Regions from separate parts of the Streptomyces sp. GL_141 genome, predicted to be linked through region 1. Evidence: riboswitches for the same ligand, from Rfam matches in the RefSeq annotation. Region 1 holds a riboswitch; each other region holds the start of a gene.
The links. Region 1 has a riboswitch for cobalamin ahead of AC3IX6_RS29345 (cobalamin biosynthesis protein). Riboswitches for the same ligand answer to the same signal wherever they lie in the genome.

Region 2: another riboswitch for cobalamin. It lies ahead of AC3IX6_RS10530 (energy-coupling factor ABC transporter permease); the one in region 1 lies ahead of AC3IX6_RS29345 (cobalamin biosynthesis protein).
Region 3: another riboswitch for cobalamin. It lies ahead of AC3IX6_RS11570 (ribonucleoside-diphosphate reductase subunit alpha); the one in region 1 lies ahead of AC3IX6_RS29345 (cobalamin biosynthesis protein).

What each region holds. Positions count from the first base shown of each region.
Region 1 is NZ_CM174402.1:6,602,543-6,608,001, reverse strand. It holds gene AC3IX6_RS29355 (inorganic phosphate transporter) at 200-1,468, shown strand; gene AC3IX6_RS29350 (hypothetical protein) at 1,498-1,719, shown strand; cobalamin riboswitch at 1,886-2,031, shown strand; gene AC3IX6_RS29345 (cobalamin biosynthesis protein) at 2,069-3,049, shown strand; partial or broken gene AC3IX6_RS29340 (cobyric acid synthase) at 3,046-4,566, shown strand; gene AC3IX6_RS29335 (putative cobaltochelatase) at 4,907-5,459, shown strand, end outside.
Region 2 is NZ_CM174402.1:2,508,174-2,513,632, reverse strand. It holds gene AC3IX6_RS10555 (PadR family transcriptional regulator) at 1-471, opposite strand, end outside; gene AC3IX6_RS10550 (hypothetical protein) at 481-1,476, opposite strand; gene AC3IX6_RS10545 (energy-coupling factor ABC transporter ATP-binding protein) at 1,492-2,316, opposite strand; gene cbiQ (cobalt ECF transporter T component CbiQ) at 2,322-3,071, opposite strand; gene AC3IX6_RS10535 (energy-coupling factor ABC transporter substrate-binding protein) at 3,075-3,413, opposite strand; gene AC3IX6_RS10530 (energy-coupling factor ABC transporter permease) at 3,413-4,108, opposite strand; cobalamin riboswitch at 4,138-4,331, opposite strand; gene AC3IX6_RS10525 (hypothetical protein) at 4,617-4,763, shown strand; gene AC3IX6_RS10520 (flavodoxin family protein) at 4,760-5,459, shown strand, end outside.
Region 3 is NZ_CM174402.1:2,737,157-2,742,615, reverse strand. It holds gene AC3IX6_RS11570 (ribonucleoside-diphosphate reductase subunit alpha) at 1-2,183, opposite strand, end outside; cobalamin riboswitch at 2,342-2,470, opposite strand; gene AC3IX6_RS11565 (GNAT family N-acetyltransferase) at 2,537-3,034, opposite strand; gene AC3IX6_RS11560 (CstA-like transporter-associated (seleno)protein) at 3,122-3,319, opposite strand; gene AC3IX6_RS11555 (carbon starvation CstA family protein) at 3,316-5,459, opposite strand, start outside.

The DNA of each region.
Region 1 (5,459 bases):
CCTACCGGAAGTCCCGCCCCGAAACGTGCGGACACCCCGCCGTGACATGCATTAATCGACATATCAACGCCCCTCCCGGGACGAAGGTCCCGATGGGGTGCCGAGTCGATACACCACATGAACCCTGCCAGTTCACCTTCCGTTCATCCAGGTTGCCTACGGTCCACGAACCACTGACGTCAAACAGAAGCCTGGGTAAATGGAGCACATAACGCTTCTCCTCGGGATCGTGATCATCACCGCTCTCGTGTTCGATTTCACGAACGGTTTTCACGACACGGCCAACGCGATGGCCACCACCATCTCGACCGGCGCCCTCAAGCCCAAGACCGCGGTGGCGATGTCCGCCGTGCTCAACCTCGTCGGCGCTTTCATGTCCGTGGAGGTCGCCAAGACGATCTCCAAGGGACTGGTCAACGAGGAAGGCATCCAGCCGGAGGTCATCTTCGCCGCCTTGGTCGGCGCGATCCTCTGGAACCTCGTCACCTGGCTGGTCGGACTGCCCTCGAGCTCCTCGCACGCCCTGATGGGCGGCCTGATCGGTGCGGCCGTGGCCTCCGCCGGCATGGGCGCCGTCAACGGCAGCGTCGTCGTCACCAAGGTGCTGATCCCCGCGATCGCCGCGCCGCTGGTCGCCGGCTTCGCCGCCTACCTGGCCACGAAGGTCACGTACAAGGTCGGCAAGGGCATGGGCGAGAAGACCTCGGCCAAGGGCTACCGCGCCGGTCAGATCGCTTCCGCGAGCCTCGTCTCGCTGGCGCACGGCACCAACGACGCGCAGAAGACGATGGGCATCATCACCCTGGCGCTCGTCGCCGGCGGCGCCCTCGCTCCCGGCTCCAACCCGCCGGTCTGGGTCATCGTCTCCGCCGGTCTGGCCATCGCGATGGGCACCTACCTGGGCGGCTGGCGCATCATCCGCACCATGGGCAGCGGCCTGACCGACCTGCAGCCGCAGCAGGGCTTCGCCGCCCAGACCTCGGCCGCCAGCGTCATCCTGGCCTCCTCCTCCCTCGGCTTCTCCCTCTCGACCACCCACGCGTGCTCCGGCGCCGTCATGGGTTCGGGTCTGGGACGCAAGGGCGGCGTGGTCCGCTGGTCCACCGCCTCCCGCATGTTCATCGCCTGGGGCCTGACCCTCCCGGCCGCGGGCCTGGTGGCCGCGCTGGCCGAGCTGGTCATGCGCACCGGGGACATCGGCGTCGCCGGCGTCACGGTCTTCCTCGTCGGCTCCTGCGTCGCCATCTGGCTGATCTCGCGCCGCCAGGTCGTCGACCACACCAACGTCAACGAGGTCGCCCCGGCCGACGCCGAGGAGCCGGCCGGTGCCGTCACCACGGCCATGGCGGCCGTCGCCGTCCCGCCGACCGCCGCCGTCGGCAGCACCGCCGCGGTGACGGACGAGGAACTGAAGGCCACCATCCCGGCCGCGACGACGACTCCCGCGGCTCCGGCCGCGGCCGTCTGACCCCCGAGAACGACAGAGGATTCAGCGGTATGAAGATCGACTGGGAAGCACTCGGCTCCGTCTTCGGGGTCAGCCTCTCCGCCACCGTCGTCCTGGTGACCCTGTTCACCCTGGGTCTGATGGGGCTCTCCAAGCACGAGGCCGCCACCGAACAGGGCGGCGCCGCCACCCTGGCCCGCAGCGGTGCGTACGCCTGCTTCGCGCTCTGCGCGGTGGCCGTGGCCTACGGGATCTACCTGATCGTCGCCTGAGGCGCCGGACGGCACGTACGAAGGCTCCCTCGGGGTTCGTCCCGGAGGGAGCTTTCGCATGCCCCGGGCCCGCGCCCGACGCGCCCCGGGCCCCCGGCGCGGGCCCGGCACCGCCCCCTCCCCCGCCACCCCGCCGCAGGTCAACGGCGAGTTGACGGGCCTTCGCGCTGCGTGGTGGACTGCGCGAGCCATTACGGCGGCATGGAGAGGAAGTCCGGTGCGAATCCGGCGCGGTCCCGCCACTGTCACCGGCGCACGCGGACCCCGTGTGCGGCCGGGAGCCAGGAACTCTCGCCGCCGGACACGTCGAACCAGGGCGCGGACCCTGAGTGAGGACATACCTGCCACCATGCGTGCCGATCGCGTCTTCGCGTACGGCGTCACGGCGGGCCTGATCGGCGACCGGATCCTCGGGGATCCGCGCCGAGGGCACCCCGTGGCCGCCTTCGGACGAGCCGCCGCCGCCGTCGAACGCGCCCTGTGGCGCGACGACCGCGCGCGGGGCGCCCTGCACACCCTGCTGTGCGCTGGAGGCGCGGCCGCCGTCGGCGCGCTGGGCGCCCGCGCCGTGCGCTCCCGGCCCGCGGCCGCCCGCATCGCCCTCACCGCCGCCGCCACCTGGGCCGTCGTGGGCGGCACCTCGCTGGGCCGCGAGGCCCGCGCCATCGGCGGCGCGCTCGCCGCCGGGGACGCCGAGGTGGCCCGCGAGCGGCTGCCCCACCTGTGCGGGCGCGACCCGCAGGCGCTGGACGAGCAGCAGATGGCCCGCGCGGTCGTCGAATCGGTCGCCGAGAACACCTCCGACGCCGTGGTCGGGGCCCTGGTGTGGGGCGCCGTCGCGGGCGTCCCCGGGCTGCTGGCCTTCCGCGCCGTGAACACCCTGGACGCGATGGTCGGCCACAAGTCCCCCCGCCACCTGCGCTACGGCTGGGCCTCGGCCCGGCTCGACGACGTGGCCGGCTGGCCGGGCGCCCGGCTGACGGCCCTCGCCGCCGTACTGGCCGGGCCCGACCGGCGAGGAGCCGTACGGGCCTGGCGCGCGGATGCCGCCAAGCACCCGAGCCCCAACGCGGGCCCCGTGGAGTCCTCCTTCGCCGGGGCGCTCGGCGTACGGCTGGGCGGAACCCTGGCGTACGCGGGCCGGGTCGAACACCGGGCCGTGCTCAACGGAGCGGCCGGGCGGCCGGTGGAGGTCGCCGACATCGAACGGGCGGTGCGGCTGTCGCGCCAGGTGACGTGGCTGGCGCTCGGGGCCTGTGTGGCCGCCCGGACGCTGGTCTCCCGGACGCTGGTCTCCCGTACGACGAAGAAGAAGGGGCGGCGCGCATGAGCGACGGCGCGAAGCGCGGCGGGGGCCTCCTCGTCGCCGGTACGACCTCGGACGCGGGCAAGAGCGTGGTCACGGCGGGCATCTGCCGGTGGCTGGCCCGGCAGGGCGTGAAGGTGGCCCCGTTCAAGGCACAGAACATGTCCCTGAACTCCTTCGTGACGAGGGAGGGCGCCGAGATCGGCCGCGCACAGGCCATGCAGGCCCAGGCGGCCCGCGTGGAGCCGACCGCACTGATGAACCCGGTGCTGCTCAAGCCCGGCAGTGACCGGAGCAGCCAGGTGGTGCTGCTGGGCAAGCCGGTGGGCGAGATGAGCGCGCGGGGCTACCACGGGGGGCGGCAGGAGCAGTTGCTCGGCATCGTCACGGACTGCCTGGAGCAGTTGCGGGGCACGTATGACGCCGTGATCTGCGAGGGGGCGGGCAGCCCGGCCGAGATCAATCTGCGCCGGACCGACATCGTGAACATGGGCATCGCGCGGGCCGCGCGGTTCCCGGTGGTCGTCGTCGGCGACATCGACCGGGGCGGGGTCTTCGCGTCCTTCTTCGGCACGACGGCGCTGCTCTCGCCCGAGGACCAGTCGCTGATCGCGGGCTACCTGGTCAACAAGTTCCGCGGCGACGTCACCCTGCTGGAGCCGGGCATGGAGATGCTGCGCGGCCTGACCGGGCGGGCGACGTACGGGGTGCTCCCCTTCCAGCACGGGCTGGGCATCGACGAGGAGGACGGCCTGCGGGTCTCCCTGCGGGGCGCGGTACGGGAATCCGTGGTCGCCCCGCCCGTCGGCGAGGACGTGCTGCGGGTCGCGGTCTGCGCGGTGCCGCTGATGTCCAACTTCACGGACGTCGACGCGCTCGCGGCGGAGCCCGGGGTGGTCGTGCGGTTCGTGGACCGCGCCGAGGAACTGGCCGACGCCGACCTGGTCGTCGTCCCCGGCACCCGCGGCACGGTCAAGGCCCTGGCCTGGCTGCGCGAACGCGGGCTGGCGGACGCGCTGGCCCGGCGGGCCGCCGAGGGCCGGCCGGTCCTGGGCATCTGCGGCGGGTTCCAGCTCCTCGGCGAACACATCGAGGACGAGGTCGAGTCGAAGGCCGGCTCCGTGCCGGGGCTCGGGCTCCTTCCGGTACGGGTCCGCTTCGAACGGGAGAAGACCCTGGCCCGGCCCGTCGGCTCGGCGCTGGGCGAGCCGGTGGAGGGGTACGAGATCCACCACGGCGTGGCCGAAGTCCTCGGCGGAACGCCCTTCCTGGACGGATGCCGGGTCGGGTCGGTGTGGGGCACCCACTGGCACGGCTCGCTGGAGTCGGACGGCTTCCGCCGGGCCTTCCTCCGCGAGGTCGCGGCTGCGGCCGGCCGCCGCTTCGTCCCGGCCCCGGACACGTCGTTCGCCTCCCTGCGGGAGGAACAGCTCGACCTGCTGGGCGACCTGATCGAGGAACACGCGGACACGGACGCGCTGATGCGGCTCATCGAGACCGGAGCCCCGTCGGGCCTCCCCTTCCTCCCCCCGGGCGCGCCATGACCGGCGCAGCCCTGCGGGGGCCGTCCCCTACCCGCCCTTCCACCGTTCCCCGGGGCTCCGCCCCGGACCCCTCGGGGGCCAGCCCCCGGACCCCCGCTCCTCAAACGCCGGAGGGGCTGGATTTTCCGGCCCCCGGCGGTCACGTGCGGGCCGACGCCGATCACATCCAGCCCCGCCGGCGTTTGAGGCGCGGGGTCCGGGGCGGAGCCCCGGGGAACGGGCGAAGGGCGGGTAGGGGAACTCCGCCCCGCGCAGCGGCGCACCCGCAGCCCGGACCCGCCGTCCACGCCCGCCCGCGCACGCGTACCCGTACACCCATACAAGAAGGGGCCACCGCATGAGCACGCCCTACCCGTTCACCGCACTGGTCGGCCAGACCGACCTGCGCCTCGCGCTGCTGCTCAACGCCGTGAGCCCCGCGGTCGGCGGTGTTCTCGTGCGCGGTGAGAAGGGGACCGCCAAGTCCACCGCCGTCCGCGCCCTGTCCACCCTGCTGCCGCAGGTGGACGTGGTCCCCGGCTGCCGGTTCAGCTGCGCGCCCACCGCCCCGGACCCCGCCTGCCCCGACGGCCCCCACGAGCCGGGACCGGCCGCCGCGCGGCCCGCCCGCATGGTGGAGCTGCCCGTCGGCGCCTCGGAGGACCGGCTCGTCGGCGCCCTCGACATCGAACGCGCCCTCGCCGAAGGCGTGAAGGCCTTCGAGCCCGGCCTGCTCGCCGACGCGCACCGCGGGATCCTGTACGTCGACGAGGTCAACCTGCTCCACGACCACCTCATCGACCTGCTCCTCGACGCCGCCGCGATGGGCGCCTCCTACGTCGAGCGCGAGGGCGTCTCCGTACGGCACGCCGCCCGTTTCCTCCTCGTCGGCACGATGAACCCCGAGGAGG
Region 2 (5,459 bases), 4.1 Mb from region 1:
GGTTCCCGCGTGCAGCACGACACGCCGCAGCCGGTCCTCCTCGGAGTCCCGGCCGGCCGGGAAATCCTTCTCCTCGATGCCCTCGTACACGGCCAACTGGGCCCGGTGCAGCTCCAGATGCCGCCGCAGCTCGGCGGCCAGCCCCTGCGGCCCGACCACCGCGGCCGCCCGGATCCGCAGCAGCAGGGGATCCCGCACCGGCTTGGGATCCTGCCGCTCCCCGACCCACCGCGCCAGCTCCCCGCTCCCGGCGGGCAGCACCTCGTACTCCTTCTTCTGCCCCCGTACGGGACCCTCGCTGGGCAGCGCCCGGATCAGCCCGGACTCCTCCAGCCGGCCGAGCTCGCGGTAGATCTGCTGGTGCGTCGCGGACCAGAAGTACCCGATCGACTTGTCGAACCGCCGGGTCAGCTCCAGCCCCGACGAGGGCTTCTCGAGCAGGGCGGTGAGGATGGCGTGCGGGAGCGACATGCGGTCATCCTAGGTTTGCGGGAGATCGAGGACCGCGATGCCTGTCTCCACGGCGACGGCCCGGCGGGACCCGTCGGGGTGCAGGGCCGTGACGGGGGACGGGACGTGGTTCACCCCGTAGGCCCCGTTCCGGTGCCGTACCCGGACCTCCGGCCATTCCCGCAGGATGCGGCCCGTGGTGGCGTCGACCAGCCGGGGGTGCTCGGTGAGCGAGGCCACCAGGTTCCCGCCGCACGCGATCAGGGTTCCCCAGTCCTCGGCTCCGGCGCTGCGGTGCAGCCAGCGGCCGGCCCGGCAGGACCACACGCCCAACTGCCCGTCCTGGAGGGTGGGAGCCTCCTCGCGGCCCGGGCCCTCGCCCGTCCCCGACACGGCGACCCGGTCCGCGTCGAGCCAGCAGGCGGAGCCGACCTCGGCGTAGAGGGCCGTCGGGCCCAGGAGGTCCCCGTCCCGGTCCAACGCGGTCGCGTCGGCGATCGCGGCCGCCAGGTCGTAGACGTTGGCGACCCCGTACGGGTGCCATACCCAGCCGGCCACCAGGAGCCCCCGGCCGTCGGGGGAGACGGAGAGCCGCGACGGGAACAGATCGGGGGCGGTGCGTGCGCCGGTGGTGAGCCGCTCACCCGTGGCGGCGTCCTCGACCTGGAGGACGTCGTACTCGTCGGGGCAGTACACGAGTACCTCGCGGCCGTCGGACAGCGCGCCGATGGTGATCGCGTGGTCGTAGTCCTCGGCGAGGTTGTCACCCCGGCTGAGCTCGCGCACGATCCGCTCGCCGTCGAGCAGGACGGCCGTGGTGCCGCGCTCCTCGTAGAGCACCGTCCAGCGCCCCGAAGGGGAACGCACCGCACGGTCCCAAGCGGGGGAGGCCGGGCGGCGGGCCGGATGCTCCCGGCCGTCCGGGGTCCAGCGGCGGAAGCCGCCGACCGGGTCGACCAGGTCCTCGCCCTCCCGGCCCGCCCAGAACAGGGACCCCGGCTCGGAGGTTGCCTTCAGCGTCTGCATGGACCGGCAACCTCCCTACCCCCAGGCGGCCAGTGCCTCCGGATTACGGGGCCCGGGGGCGTCCGCCGCGAGCAGCCCCCGGGCCCGCAACAGCGCGGTCACCGCCGGGGACCAGGCCGGGCGCAGGCCCGCCGAGGTCAGGAGGGACGGGTCCGAGAGGAGGGGTTCGGCCGGCCCGAAGCGGATGCCCGACGGGGTCAGGACCGCCGCGTCGTCGGCCCAGCGGACCGCCAGGTCCACGTCGTGGGTGGCCATGACCACCGTCGTGCCGGAGGCCCGCAGTCCCGCGAGGACGCCGAGCAGCCGCTCCTGGCCGTCCGGGTCGAGGCCCGCCGTCGGCTCGTCCAGGATCAGCACCCGCGGAGCCATCGCGACCGCCCCCGCGATCGCCGCGCGCTTGCGCTGGCCGTAGGAGAGCAGGTGGGTGGGGCGGTCCCGCAGGTGCGTGATGTCCAGGGCGGCGAGGGCCGAGTCCACGCGGGCGCGGACCTCCGGAGCGGGGAGCCCCTGGTTCATCGGGCCGAAGGACACGTCCTGTTCGACCGAGGCCGCGAACAGCTGGTCGTCGGGGTCCTGCACCACCAGCTGGACGGACGTGCGCAGCCGGGTCAGTCCGGCCCGGTCGTACGAGACCTCCGTGCCGTCCAGCCACAGCGATCCCGCGCCGGGCCGCAGGCCGCCGCTCAGCAGCCGCATCAGCGTGGTCTTGCCGCTGCCGTTGCGGCCCAGCAGGGCCAGCGCCCGGCCCGGCGTGATGGCGAAGTCGACGCCGGTCAGGACGGCCGGGCCGTCCTCGTAGGCGTAGCCCGCGTCGGACAGTTCGATCAGGGGGGTCGCCACCGGGTTCACAAGGAGAGCCCCTTCAGGGTGAGGGTCAGGGTGATCAGGGCCGCCAGCAGGGCGCCGGTGGCCGTCAGGAAGCGCCACGACAGGGCCGCCTCCGGTACGAGGACCCGCAGCGCGCCGTCGTAGCCGCGTCCGGCCAGACCCGCCTGGAGCTTGGCCGCGCGGTCGAAGGCCCGTACGAAGGAGGTGGCGGCGAGCCCGGCCAGGGAGCGCCACACCGCCGCCCGGCTGGTGTGCCCGAGCCGGGCCGCCTGGGCCCGGCGGACCTGCGCCATGGAGTCGAGCAGCAGGAAGCCGATCCGGTACATGACCAGGGCCACGTCCACCACGGGGGCCGGCACCCCGGCCCGCACCAGCCGGGGCAGTACGTCGGAGACCGGGGTGGTGAAGGCGAACAGCAGCAGCCCGAGCGAGGCAGCCGAGGTGCGCAGCAGCAGTTCGGCGGCGAGCCGGGGGCCGTCGGGGGCCAGGGACACCGGCCCCGCCGGGCCGCCGACCGCGAACAGCAGGGGCAGCGCCCCGGTGAAGCAGAAGCCGAGCGGGATCCGGAAGGCCCGCCAGAGCTGCCGGCCGGCCACCCCGGCCGGGCCGAGCAGCACGGCGAGGGTGGCGGCGGCCACCAGCGGCCCGCCCGGCCAGGGCGGCAGGCACACGGCGGTGACCGTCAGCCCGATTCCGAGCAGGGCCTTCTCCAGCGGGTGCCTGCCGCGCCAGCGACTGCCGTGCGCGGCCACGTCGATCGGCAGCACCGCCTACGCCTCCGGGGCGGTGGCGGCAGCGGCGGCGGCCGCCCCCTGGCGGCGGCCCTTGCGGACGCCGAAGTAATACGCGAGCACGCCCGCTCCCAGCGCCGCCTGCAAGGCGAACAGCGCGGACTCGATCTCGGCCGAAGGGGGTTCGTAGAGAGGGGAGAACCAGGGCTCGTAGTCCGGCTTCAGCTCGGTGATCGCCGCCTCGGCCTGCGCGTCGGCGCCCGCGAAGGGCTCCTCCTTGCCCTCGCCCAGCCCGAGGGCGATCGGCAGGACGGCCAGCGCCGCCACCAGGAGCAGCAGCAGGGTGTTGATCTTGGCGTTCTTCGACATGCCGCTCATCAGGCCGCCGCCTTCTCTCCGGTACGGGTGGCCGTCAGCTTCGCGACGCCCAGCCGGACCAGGTCCGACTTGCTCGACGCCATCAGCAGCCGCATCACGAGGACGGTCAGCAGCCCCTCGCTCACGGCCAGCGGGATCTGCGTGACCGCGAAGATCCCCCCGAACTTCGCGAGCGAGCCCGCGAATCCGGAGGCCGGGTCGGGGAAGGCGAGGGCGAGCTGCACGCTGGTGACGCAGTAGGTGACCAGGTCGGCGAAGAAGGCGCCGAAGAACACGGTGACCATCAGCGGGAGAGCGAACTTCCGCAGCAGCCGGTAGACGGCGTAGCCCGCCCACGGGCCGGCGATGGCCATCGAGAAGACGTTGGCGCCGAGGGTGGTGAGCCCGCCGTGCGCCAGCAGCAGGGCCTGGAACAGCAGGGTGATCGTGCCGAGCACCGCCATGATCGGCGGCCGGAACAGGATCGCCCCGAGTCCGGTGCCCGTGGGATGCGAGCAACTGCCCGTGACGGAAGGGATCTTCAGGGCGGACAGGACGAAGGTGAAGGCCCCGGAGGCGCCGAGCAGCAGCGTGCTCTCCGGGTTGGCCTTCACCTCGCGGGTGAGCGCGCGGACGCCGTGGACGACGAAGGGGGCGGACACGGCGCCCCAGGCGACCGCGTGCAAAGGGGGTAGGAACCCCTCGGCTATATGCATGAGTAGGGAGACCTCTCCAGCACCTCGTGGATGGACAACGCGCCCCGGCCGGTCTCCTGGCTCACGGGTTGACGTCCATGCTCCGCCTTCCCGGGCAGCGCGGAACCTCCCGCGCAGCCCAGTGGCTTTCCCGCAGGAGTGGAGCCGGACTTCCCGATCACAGTGGCGAGGGCCGCACCGGTTTCCCACCGGTTTCCCGAACACCAAGGCCCGCTGACCCTAGTCGGCCGCACGGACCGGTAACAACCCGCCCCAATCACGCCGGGCGGTGACCGGATTCCGCTTGTGCGTCACGCCACGTGCCCGTGCTGTCGCTGTCCGCCCCAATGTCCCCGCCTGAAAGGGGAGTTCCGGATGTCCGTGGCCGCCGGAGAACGGCCGCCACACGTCGCCGCCCTGTTCCGGCCGGGCTGCTTCCCGCGGACGGTCCGGGGCCCCCGCCCCCGGGGTGCGCCCGGACGGGTGCGGCCCGGTGGCGGGCCCGCCGGGCCCCGGTGAGGCTGGACGCGTGGCTACCGATCCCGCGCACGACCTCGACCACTCCGACCTGACCGCCGTGCACGTCAACTGCACGCTCAAGCGATCGCCCGAGCCCGGCGACACCGAGGGCCTGATCGACAAGAGCCGTGCGGCGATGGGAGGAGCACGACGATGACCGACAACGCCATGTCTCATGACGACCTGCGTGCCGTGGTGATCAACTGCACCCTCAAGCGGTCGCCGGAACGAAGCCACACGCAGGGCCTGATCGACATCAGCACCGGCATCATGCAGCGTCAGGGTGTCCAGGTCGAGGTACTCCGGGCAGTGGACCTCGACATCGCGACCGGCGTCTGGCCGGACATGACGGAGCACGGCTGGGAGACCGACGAGTGGCCGGTCATTTACTCGAAAGTCATGGCCGCAGACATCCTCACGCTGGCTGGGCCCGTATGGCTGGGTGACAACTCCTCGGTCATGAAGAAGGTGATCGAGCGCCTGTACGCCTGCTCGTCGATCCTCAACGAGCTCGGCCAGTACGCCTACTACGGTCGCGTGGGCGGCTGCCTGATCACCGGCAACGAGGACGGCGCCAAGCACTGCGCGATGAACGTCCTGTACAGCCTCCAGCACCTCGGATACGTCATTCCGCCGCAGGCGGACGCGGGCTGGGTCGGCGAGGCCGGCCCGGGCCCGTCGTACCTCGACCCCGGCTCCGGCGGGCCGGACAACGACTTCACGAACCGCAACACGACCTTCATGACCTGGAACCAGCTCCACCTGGCGAGGATGCTCAAGGACACCGGCGGCATCCCCGCCCACGGAAACCAGCGCTCCGAGTGGGACGCCGGCTGCCGCTTCGACTTCGAGA
Region 3 (5,459 bases), 3.9 Mb from region 1:
TTGCCGATGGTGGGCGTCTCCAGGAACAGGTTCAGCGACTGGGACTGGTCCAGGAACGGCGTACGGGCCGCCGCCATGTCGATCAGTCCGCGCTGCGGGATCTCCCACGCCGTGCGGTACAGGTCGCGCACCTCGGCCGGGATCCAGCCGAAGCCCTGGACCGAACCGGAGGACTCGCGCAGCGCCTCGCGGGTCTGGGCGTCCCAGACGCCGAGCCGCTTGAGCTCCTGCACCAGATAGCCGTTGACCTGGAGGAACTCCCCGCTCAGGGTCTCGCGCTTGAAGAGGTTGGAGACCTGCGGCTCGATGCACTCGTACACGCCCGCGATGGAGGCGATGGTCGCCGTCGGGGCGATGGCGAGGAGCAGCGAGTTGCGCATCCCGGACTTCGCGACCCGGGCGCGCAGCGCGTCCCAGCGCTCCGGCCAGTTCAGCTCGACCTCGTAGTGGTCCGGGTGCAGGACGCCGCGGGCCGTGCGGGTCTGCTCCCACGCGGGGAGCGGGCCGCTGCGCTCGGCCAGGTCGCAGGAGGCCTCGTACGCCGCGAGCATGATGCGCTCGGAGAGCTTCGTGGACAGCGCCTTCGCCTCGGGGGAGTCGAAGGGCAGCTTCAGCTGGAAGAAGACGTCCTGGAGGCCCATCGCGCCCAGGCCCACCGGACGCCAGCGGGCGTTGGAGCGGCCGGCCTGCTCGGTCGGGTAGAAGTTGATGTCCACGACGCGGTCGAGGAAGGTGACCGCGGTGCGGACGGTCTCGTCCAGGCGCTCCCAGTCGATCTCCCCCTCCACGACGAAGGCGCCGAGGTTGACCGAGCCGAGGTTGCAGACGGCCGTCTCGCCGTCGTTGGTGACCTCGATGATCTCGGTGCAGAGGTTCGAGGAGTGGACGACGGTGCCCGGCTCGGCGGTCTGGTTCGCCGTGCGGTTGGAGGCGTCCTTGAAGGTCATCCAGCCCTGGCCGGTCTGCGCGAGGGTGCGCATCATCCGGCCGTACAGGTCGCGGGCGGGCATGGACTTGCGGGCCAGGCCCGACTCCTCGGCCTTGCGGTACGCGGCGTCGAACGCGTCGCCCCACAGGTCGACCAGCTCGGGGACGTCGGCGGGGGAGAACAGCGACCAGTCGGCGTCGGCGTTCACGCGGCGCATGAACTCGTCCGGCACCCAGTGGGCCAGGTTCAGGTTGTGGGTGCGGCGCTGGTCCTCGCCGGTGTTGTCGCGGAGCTCCAGGAACTCCTCGATGTCCGCGTGCCAGGTCTCCAGGTAGACCGCGGCGGCGCCCTTGCGGCGGCCGCCCTGGTTCACGGCGGCGACGGAGGCGTCGAGGGTCTTCAGGAACGGCACGATGCCGTTGGAGTGGCCGTTCGTACCGCGGATCAGGGAACCGCGGGCGCGGATGCGGGAGTACGAGAGGCCGATGCCGCCGGCGTGCTTGGAGAGGCGCGCGACCTGGTGGTAGCGGTCGTAGATCGAGTCCAGCTCGTCCAGCGGGGAGTCCAGCAGGTAGCAGGAGGACATCTGCGGGTGGCGGGTGCCGGAGTTGAAGAGGGTGGGGGAGGAGGGCAGGTAGTCGAGGCGGCTCATCAGCCGGTACAGCGAGGCCACTTCCTCGACGGCCTGGACGCTCTCGTTCTCCGCGAGGCCGCAGGCCACGCGCAGCATGAAGTACTGGGGGGTCTCGATGACCTGGCGGGTGATCGGGTGCCGCAGCAGGTAGCGGCTGTGCAGGGTGCGCAGGCCGAAGAAGCCGAAGCGGTCGTCGGCGCCCTCGGCGAGCGCGTGCCCGACCAGCGCGTCGAGCCGGTTCGCGTGCAGGCGTACGAAGTCCGCGGTGCGGTCGGCGATGAGCCCCTCGCGGTGGCCGACCTCGACGGAGCCGGAGAAGGAGGTGGAGCCCTGGCCGGCGGCCTCGTCGCGGACGGCCAGCGTCAGCAGGCGGGCGGCGAGGCGGGAGTAGGCCGGGTCCTCGGAGATCAGCCCGGCGGCCGCCTCGGTGGCGAGCGTACGGAGCTCCGCCTCGTCGGCGGCGGCGCTGCGGCCGCGCAGCGCGGCGGCGGCGACCCGGCCGGGGTCGGTGTCGGGCAGGTCGGCGGTCAGCTCGGTGAGCGTGCGCAGGAGCGCGGCCCCCGGACCCTCGTAGGCGGACGGGTCGGACTCGGCGCGCGGTGCGGAAGGCGCGATGGTCACGGGGGGAGCTCTCCCTCGCTCGGCTCCGGGAACACCGTTGGTGCGGGGCGCGAGGGGGCGCACGTGGGGGCGCGTGCCTGGCAGGGCAGTGCGCGTGCGCCACGTGGCGTCCACCGGCCCAACCGCGAGGCCCGGACGTGTCTGCACCCGGATCGGTCGAGCCGGGCGCACTGTCGACAGGTCCTCGGACTTGCGGATGCACCGAGCGGATCGGTGCATTTCATACCGTTGCGGGACAGTTCCGGATTCTCACCGGATTCCCCTGCGACGACAGCGAGCACGAGCATACATGTGGGGGCCGGTGCTCGCGGTAGCCCCCACATGTTGTGTCGCTCCTCGCGGGCGGTGCACCGCTAGAGCTCCAGGCGGTAGGTGAGCAGGGGGAGCCCCGGAACCGGGTACCAGTCCCGCTCGGGCGTCCGTACGAAGCCCAGCCGGTCGTAGATCCGGTGTGCCCCGAGCATCTTCTCCGTGGTCGACAGCACCAGGTGGCGCACGCCCTCCAGCTCCCGGGCGCGGCTCACGCAGGCCCGTACGAGGGCTTCGCCCGCACCGCGTCCGCGCGCCGCGGGGGAGACGGCCAGCATCCGGAACTCGGCCTCGCCGGGGCCCGCGATATCGCACAGCGGGCTGCCGGGAGGCGCGAAGGTCACACCGCCGAGCAGCGTGCCCTCGTACTCCGCGACGAGCACCTCGCCGTCGGGGGCCCGGCCGGCGACGTCGCGCAGCCGGCTCAGGTAGGGGTCGTCCTCGGAGAAGTCGAGCAGTCCGTCGTCGAGGTACGCCCGTGCGGTGATCTCGCCGAGCTCTTCGTATTCGGCGGCCGCCGCCGTCCTGATGATGATGTCCATGGCACCGAGTGTGCGCCAGGGCAGGAAAAGGGGCCGCCGCGTTCCGTCGGGTGGACGGAACGCGGCGGCCCTTTGCGGCTCAGCGGTTCAGCAGCAGCGGAACCCTTCGCGCGGGTCGCCCTCGCGGGCGTCCGTGCGGGCCCGTTCGAAGGCCCGGCGCGACTGGACCTCGGCGTCGGGGTCGTGCGTACGGGCGTGGGCCACGTAGTGGTCGTAGGCCGCCTCGCCCGAGAACTCCCGTACGAAGAACCGGGCCCGGCCCAGCGCGTGGCGCAGCCGCGTCACGCGGGTTCCCGTACGGAGTCCTGCACGCGGCCGCCGCCCGAGTCGAGGCCGGCGGCGGCGAGTTCCGCCCGCTCCTCGGCGGTCGGGATCAGACCGGCCGGGGCGACGATCTTGGACTCGGTCCACGGGAACTCGACCATGGTGACCGACTCGGGCTTGCGGATGGCCTTGAAGCAGGTCCGGGCGGCGTCCACGAGCACGATGATGATCAGCAGGGCGAAGAACACGGACAGGACGCCGTCCACCGTGGCGTTGGTGACCACGGTGTGCATCTCGTCCATGTTCTTGGCGGGCTTGAGGACCTTGCCCGCGTCGATCCCGTCCTGGTAGACGTCCCGCTGCGCGAAGAAGCCGATCTTCGGGTTGTCGGAGAAGATCTTCTGGTAGCTGGCGGTGAGCGTGACGGCCAGGTCCCAGGCCAGCGGAACGCCCGTCACCCAGGCCCACTTGAGCCGGCCGGACTTGATCAGCAGGGTGGTGCAGACGGCCAGGGCGACCGCCGCGAGCAGCTGGTTCGCGATGCCGAACAGCGGGAAGAGCTGGTTGATGCCGCCCAGCGGGTCCTTGACGCCGACCCACAGGAAGTAGCCCCAGCCGCCGACGACGACCGCGCTGGCGAACCAGACGCCCGGCTTCCAGCTGACGTCCTTGAAGGACCTGTGCACGTTGCCGAGGGTGTCCTGGAGCATGAAGCGGCCCACGCGGGTGCCGGCGTCGACCGTCGTCAGGATGAACAGGGCCTCGAACATGATCGCGAAGTGGTACCAGAACGCCTTCATCGCGGTGCCGCCGATGACAGCCGAGAAGATCTCCGACATTCCGAGTGCGAAGGTCGGGGCGCCGCCCGTACGGGACAGCAGGCTGGTCTCCTCCACGTCCTTCGCGGCCTGGGTGAGGGCCTCGGGGGAGATGGCGAAGCCGAAGTTCGTCACGGCCTGCGAGGCCGTCTCGACGGTGGCGCCGACGACCCCGCCGGGGGAGTTGATGGCGAAGTACAGGCCCGGGTCGATGATGCAGGCCGCGATGATCGCCATGATGGCGACGAAGGACTCGGTCAGCATCGCGCCGTAGCCGATGACCCTGACCTGGGTCTCCTTCTGGATCATCTTCGGGGTGGTGCCGGAGGAGACCAGGGAGTGGAAGCCGGACAGGGCTCCGCAGGCGATGGTGATGAAGACGAACGGGAACATCGAGCCGGCGAAGACCGGGCCGTCGCCGCGCGAGGCGAAGTCGGTGACCGCGGGCATCTTCAGCGTCGGCATGGCGATGACCACGCCCAGGGCGAGCAGCCCGATGGTGCCCACCTTCATGAAGGTGGAGAGGTAGTCGCGCGGGGCGAGCAGCATCCACACCGGCAGGACGGACGCCACGAACCCGTAGGCGATCATCCAGAGGACCAGCGTCTCCTTCTCCAGGGTGAAGAAGTCCGCCAGCGAGGACTCGGCGACCCAGCCGCCCGCGACGATGGCGAGCAGCAGCAGCGCCACACCGACGACGGAGACCTCGGTGACCTTGCCCGGGCGCAGGACGCGCAGGTAGAAGCCCATGAAGAGGGCGATCGGGATGGTCATGCCGATGGAGAAGACGCCCCACGGGGAGTGCGCCAGCGCGTTGACGATCACCAGGGCCAGCACGGCCAGCAGGATGATCATGATGGCGAAGACGCCGATCAGTGCGGCGGCGCCGCCGACCGGGCCGATCTCGTCCCGGGCCATCTGGCCGAGCGAACGTCCGTTGCGCCGGGTGGAGAAGAAGAGCGTGACCATGTCCTGGACGGCACCGGCGAAGATCACGCCCACGACGATCCAGATGGTGCCCGGCAGGTAGCCCATCTGTGAGGCGAGCACGGGACCCACGAGCGGTCCGGCGCCGGCGATGGCGGCGAAGTGGTGGCCGAAAAGCACCCGCCGGTCGGTCGGGTGGAAGTCGACACCGTTGTCAAGGCGTTCGGCGGGGGTGGCGCGGGTCTTGTCCACCCTCAGTACGCGGTGCGCGATGAAGCGCGCGTAGAAGCGGTAGCCGATCGCGTACGAGCCCAGGGCGGCGGCGAGCAGCCAGGCGGCCGAGATCTCCTCGCCGCGCGAGAGCGCCAGCACGCCCCAGCCGATGGCTCCCACGAGGCCGACCAGCACCCACACGG